Regions from separate parts of the Alkalihalobacillus sp. MEB130 genome, predicted to be linked through region 2. Evidence: riboswitches for the same ligand, from Rfam matches in the RefSeq annotation. Region 2 holds a riboswitch; the other holds the start of a gene.
The links. A riboswitch is a leader RNA that binds a small molecule or an ion and turns the genes downstream of it on or off. The one in region 2 is predicted to bind magnesium.

Region 1: another riboswitch for magnesium. It lies ahead of mgtE (magnesium transporter); the one in region 2 lies ahead of mgtE (magnesium transporter).

Annotation. Positions count from the first base shown of each region.
Region 1 covers NZ_JAOANA010000021.1:40,221-43,653, forward strand. Annotated here, with positions in the region: gene N0O92_RS18430 (GTP-binding protein) at 6-1,052, opposite strand; gene rpsN (30S ribosomal protein S14) at 1,082-1,351, opposite strand; M-box (ykoK) riboswitch at 1,624-1,791, shown strand; gene mgtE (magnesium transporter) at 2,094-3,433, shown strand, end outside.
Region 2 covers NZ_JAOANA010000003.1:265,942-269,374, forward strand. Annotated here, with positions in the region: gene N0O92_RS04875 (response regulator transcription factor) at 156-542, shown strand; M-box (ykoK) riboswitch at 635-803, shown strand; M-box (ykoK) riboswitch at 1,167-1,333, shown strand; gene mgtE (magnesium transporter) at 1,573-2,934, shown strand; gene N0O92_RS04885 (hypothetical protein) at 3,065-3,433, shown strand, end outside.

The DNA of each region.
Region 1 (3,433 bases), on a different contig from region 2:
ACGTTTTAGTAAGCTATTTTATTTTCATATGTTATTTGTAAACAATCATTTAGCATTTTTTCAATCTCTTCTTGATTCACCTCAGACCCAATGAATAGGAACTCCGTTAGAACATCCTTTTGATTAGTGAAATAGAACTCATTTGTATCAACTTGTATCGATGATCCTACTTGAGAAATGCAATGTAATTCTTGTGTAGAGAGATTGTAGCATCTTCCTTTCATACGAAACACATCACTAGGAATCTTAGTGAAAAATTGTTCTAAAAGTCTAAAATCAACAGGGAAAACGCTCTTATAAACAAACGTATCAATCCCATATTGACCGATAACTTGTAAGGATCTTCTTGATGAGAAAAGTTTGATTTGATCGTTATATAGTTGTTTCGCTTCTTCTTCTATGTTATAGAAAGTCCCTTTATGCTCATTTTGGTACTCCACTTCCTTAAGGCGTTCTACAACTGCGTTTGGTTGTAAGTTTTGTATGAACACGGATATTTCGCCTACTCGCTCATGAGAAAGCTCATCTGTATTGGTCAAATAAATCGCCTCAGCGTGCTCCAGCTGATGAATAAGTGTCTCACCAAACGTATATTCAATTGAGATTTCAGAATCAAATTCATTCACTTCAATGGCGTGTTCGGAAAAATAAGTAAACCAAAAATCCCTTGCGTTTATGATGTGAATATGGGACATTACCAAGCTAGTTAGCCTTGCACTTAGAGATGCTAAACTTGCAAACAGAGTATCAACATGTGAGATAGGATAAATATCTAAAATAATCTCGTCGGTATGATTGGTGTGAAATTCGTCTTCAAGTGTATAGATCAGATTGGTTATCGTATTTATCTCCAAGTGATGAACAGCCTCACTAATAAAGTGTGTAAGTGAAAAGGGATCTTCTTCTGAACGTAATGCTAACTGAACATCGGTAGGGCGGAAGAGAATCACTTTACGGTTGTTCGGGTTCTTTTCTTGCATTTTTCTAATTACATCACATTTATCTTTTAAAGAAAAGCCTGTTATAACGGTTAGAGTTTTTTGTTTTGCCAATCTGAACACATCCTATATTTCTTGAATTTTTACCAACTAGATTTTTTTACACCCGGAACTTGCCCTTTGTGGGCGAGCTCTCTAAAAGCAATCCTTGAAAGTTTAAATTTACGAAGAACACCTCGAGGTCGTCCTGTCAACTCACATCTTCTCGTTAAACGACTTGGCGCTGAATCCCGTGGAAGTTTACTGAGGGCGACGTAATCTCCTTTCTCCTTCAGTTCACGCCTTTTTTCTGCATATCGTGCTACAAGCTCTTGTCTTTTCATTTCCTTAGCAACTTTTGATTTTTTGGCCATGTTAGCAACCACCTTTCATCGATAATCATAATCATTACGATTTAAATAATAAAGGAAAAGAAGGTTGAAGTAAAGTTTTTTGGTGAGTATATCGTAAGTTTTTTAGTTTATGGGGTGATGGAGTGATTGATAAAATGGGTATAGAAGCAAAGATGTCCGACGGAAAATGGGCACCTACAATGATTCTGTTAATGGTAATCGGAAAAGAATATATATGGAATTTGTTGTTGACAAGATAGATTCATTGCTGTAATCTCAAAAATGTTGTTAACTAAATACCTCGTTAGGTGAGGCTCCTGTGCTGGAGATACGCTGCTGCCCAAAAATGTCCAAAGACGCCAATGGGTCAACAGGAACCATCGACATAAGGTGGTTTTTAATGTAGCTGGAATTTTTTCCTATGCCGCACAGTGCTAAAGCTCTACGAATGGAGGAAACTGGACGCTTATTTGCTATGTCTTTACTTTGACATGTATTTGTTAGAGTGGGACTCTGCTTAATTTTGCTTTGGAAAGACACCTTCATTAATAAGAAGGTGTCTTTTTGTTTTTCTTTATGAGTATACGAGGTAATGGTTGATGAAATTTGGTGAATGGAGGTGGTGTGGAATGGATAGTAATCCGGAACCCGAATCGATGCATAAGTGGGCAATTCAGAAAAAGAATACACGTAACGGGGGTTCAACCACATCTTGTCTTTCACTGAAGAAATTAGGTGAACTCCCCATATAAGGAGGAGCATGATGGTTAAATTAGATGAACAGAATCGTGAGCAATATGAACAGCTCATTTTAGATACGCTTCAAGCTGAGGATCGTGAACAATTTCGTGAAACATTTTTAGAATTACACCCTACTGATCAAGTAGATATTTTTGTGAAATTAGACGATGTTACACGGAAACGAGTGTACGAATACGTAACTCCAGAGAACTTTTCTCATATTTTCGAAGGGTTAGAAATAGACCAGCAAAAACGAATTTACCAAGAACTTGATGAAAGCTATTCTTCAGAGATGTTTAATAATATGTTTGCAGATGATGTTGCTGACTTTTTGACGGTTATGACAGGTGGGAAAGCAGAAGATATCTTGCAAAAAATGAATAAAGAAGAAGCTGAAGATGTCAAAGAATTAATGTCTTATGCTCCAGAGACTGCTGGTGCCGTTATGACAAAAGAATTTGTTAGTATTTCATCAACAGATATCGTTTTAAATGTGATTGAGAAACTAAGAAATGATGCACCGGATGCTGAAACGATCTATTATTTGTATGTAGTTAATGAGTTAGAAAAGCTAGTCGGTGTTATTTCATTAAGAGATCTCATTACGGCACAACCAGAGGAATTAATTGAAAATATCATGAGTACAAGGGTTGTGTCTGTACAGGATGACATGGACCAAGAAGATGTAGCAAAACTGATAAAAAAGTATGATTTCTTAGCGGCTCCAGTTGTCTCCAAACAAAATCATTTAGTTGGGATTGTTACGTTTGATGATGTCATTGATATACTTGAAGAAGAAGCAACAGAAGATTTAGGCGAAATTTCCGCAGCCAAAGGCGCAACTGATGTCAATGTTAGTGCATTTACGGCTGCCAAGAAGCGTTCACCATGGATTATTATGCTTATGTTTTTTGGTTTAATTACAGCAGGGGTCATTGGGCAATTTGAAGAAACGTTAGAAGAGATTGTTTTATTAGCGGTCTTTATACCACTCATTATGGATTCCGCTGGTAATACAGGTACACAATCCTTAGCAGTTGCCGTTCGTGGTCTAGCGCTTGGAACAATTAAAAGAGGAAGCATCGGAAAGATGGTCAAGCGGGAGTTAGGTACTGGTGTCATGCTCGGATTAATTTGTATGATTGTTTTAAGTATAACAGTGACAATCATGTATCAACATTGGATGTTAGCATTAATTGTTGGGTTCTCTATTTTCTGTACTTTAAGTGTTGCGACTGTAATTGGAGCAACGGTCCCACTTGTGATTAATAAATTGAAGTTAGATCCTGCTATTGCTTCCGGACCATTCATTACAACGGTTAATGATATTCTTGGTTTATTAATTTATTTCTCTATTGCAAC
Region 2 (3,433 bases):
TTTTTCGTGAAAAACAGTATAAATTACATTTGAAACAATTGCTTAAAAGGGTGAAAGAAATTAATATAAATAATGTAAATTACAAATGTGAAAATTAGGTGAACCATACATTTAGAAAGAAAAAACAGAAATTTCTAATAAGGAGTGGATGGTCTTTGAGTCTCATAAGAGAAACAGCACCAAGAATTGCTTTGGTGGAAGATGAACCGTCGCATGCATTACTCATTCATTACAACTTGGAGTTAAGAGGAATGAACGTTTCACTTTTTGAAAGTGGAGAAAAATTTCTTAACGAGAGCCAGCAACATTATGATTTGATTATTATTAATGGTGAAATTTTTGATATTAATGGCTTACATTTATGCTCACAGATTAAGGGAGGCGGCATTACAACTCCGATTCTATTTGTAACGACGAATCCCCGTTTAGACAATAGTTGCTGTAAGCTTGAACAAGTAGAATACATATTGAAGCCTTTTTCGATAAAAGACTTAGTTTCAAAAGTGGATCAAGCATTGAGTCATCAATGTATAGGGGCATAAGACCTCAGTTTCCCAATTATTGTTAGCGAGGATTTATTTTTTTTAAAGGTTGACACATATCCTATCATGCTGTAAAGTCATCAATGTAAAATTAAATACCTCGTTAGGTGAGGCTCCTGTGCTGGAGATACGCTGCTGCCCAAAAATGTCCAAAGACGCCAATGGGTCAACAGAAACCATCGACATAAGGTGGTTTTTAATGTAGCTGGAATATTTATTCCTATGCCGCACAGTGCTAAAGCTCTACGAATGGAGGACGTTAAAAAGGCTTATTTGCTGTGTCATGATACCAGATCGGTACGAATGATACTGCCTTATTTCGTGATGTGAAAGACACCTTCATTCGGTTGAAGGTGTCTTTTTTAGCATGATAGAGTCTTCATGTAAGAGGAAGAATCATAATCGGGGGGTGGTATGAATTGGATCATAGTCCAGAACCCGCATATTTACACTTGAAAAGTCTAGGTCAGGACATGTTATTCATTCATGTCACAACAAAAGGGCACTAGAGTTAGTGGAAATAGGCGTTTATCTGTTCACGAATTTGCCTTTAGGACATATAATTTATTAATGACAATTATTTTGCTCAAGGTAAACTTATCTTGTTTATTTACATGAAAATTGAATAACCCTCGTTAGGTGAGGCTCCTGTGTAGGAGATATGCTGCTGCCCAAAAACGTCCAAAGACGCCAATGGGTCAACAGGAACCATCGACATAAGGTGGTTTTTAATGTAGCTGGAATATATTCCTATGCCGCACAGTGCTAAAGCTCTACGAATGGAGGAAATTAGGCTAAGTGTATGTTGCACTTGTTTATTTGCCATGCTTTAAAGCACCCTCCATTTGCGAGTGGTGTTTTTTAATATGTTTTGAAGATGAGGTGATGTGGAATGGATGTAGATGGTTCATATACAAAAAAAGCAAAATGCATAGGTTACCAGTTATTGAAAAAAATAAGTGAGGTAGAAGTCCATTCCCTTCTAGAAAGAAGTGGTTACATGGGCTCCTAGTCTAAGGAGGATGGAGCAATGGTAAAATTAGATGAACAAAACCGTGAAGAATATGAAAAGTTAATTTTAGATACATTGAAAGCAGAAGATCGTGAGCAGTTTCGTGAAACGTTTTTAGAGTTGCACCCAACAGATCAAGTCGATATTTTTGTGCAACTAGATTATGATTCACGACATAGAGTATATGACTATTTATCGCCCGAAGATTTCTCTCATATCTTTGAGGGATTAGAGATTGATGATCAAAAACGAATATATCTAGAACTAGATGAAGGTTATTCTTCTGAAATGTTCAATAATATGTTTGCAGATGATGTTGCTGACTTTTTAGCTGAGATAAAAGGTGAGAAAGCAGAAGACATCTTATTAAAAATGAACAAGGAAGAAGCAAAAGAAGTAAAAGAGCTTATGTCATATACACCGGAAACAGCTGGGGCTATTATGACAAAAGAGTATGTTAGTATATCGTCAACCGATGTAGCTTCTAAAGTTATTGAAAAACTAAGAGATGATGCGCCAGATGCGGAGACGATCTACTACTTATATGTCGTAGATGAACTAGAAAAATTAGTCGGAGTTGTTTCACTTAGAGATCTGATTACTGCTCCAGCTGATGAAGTCATTGAAAACGTCATGAGCACACGAGTGGTATCTGTTCAAGATGATATGGATCAGGAAGATGTAGCCAAGCTTATTAAAAAGTATGATTTCTTAGCAGCACCTGTTGTGACGAAACAAAATCATCTCGTTGGGATCGTCACCTTTGATGATGTTATCGACATTTTAGAAGAAGAAGCAACCGAGGATTTAGGAGAGATTTCTGCAGCAAAAGGGGCAACAGATGTGAACGTAAGCGCGTTTACTGCAGCTCGCAAGCGTTCTCCTTGGATTATTCTTCTTATGTTCTTTGGACTTATTACAGCAGAAGTCATTGGTCAATTCGAAGAAACGTTAGAAGCAATTGTGTTATTAGCGGCCTTTATTCCCCTTATTATGGACTCAGCCGGTAATACAGGAACACAGTCATTAGCTGTTGCCGTTCGTGGTTTAGCGTTAGGGACAATTAAAAAAGGCAGCATTGGCAAGATGATTAGGAGAGAATTTGGAACAGGTCTGATGCTTGGGCTTATTTGTATGATTGTCTTGGCTATTACGGTTACATTAATTCACGGGCACTGGATTTTAGCATTGATTGTTGGTTTTTCGATTTTCTGTACACTGAGTATCGCAACAGTGATTGGTGCGACCGTTCCTCTCATTATTAACAAATTAAAACTAGATCCTGCGATTGCATCAGGTCCATTTATTACAACTGTAAATGATATTCTTGGTTTATTAATTTATTTCTCAATTGCTACAGCATTACTAGATTTCTTGTAAACTAAAGCAATGTTATCTATAGGGGGTTTCCGAAGACTTTTTTCGGAAACCTCCTTTTTCAGTTACTGTTATGGCTAGTGCTCCGTTTGGATACTCTATAATTAGACTATGATTAAGGGAGTATTTTATAATGTCGCTAGATGCCTTCATTATGGGTTTTGCATTTATTCTCATACATTTATTCGCAAATGAACTCATTCCATCCAGTCGAATTCAAAGATTAAAATGGTTTTCTTTTTCTGGAGGACTGGCCGTTTCGTATGTTTTTGTTTATGTTCTTCCAACGTTACATAAGGAACAAATTTTAGTGAAGAAATATGGTGATTATTTTACCATGGAGTCTGAGTTATATTTTATCGGACTGCTTGGGGTGTTAATCTTTTATGGAATCCAAAAGGTTGTAAGGAAAGCGCAATTAAAACAAAACACACAGAAAGCAAGAGCTCTTTTCTGGCTTCAAATTCTTTTTTTCGGTTTTTATAATATGCTTGTTGCCTAC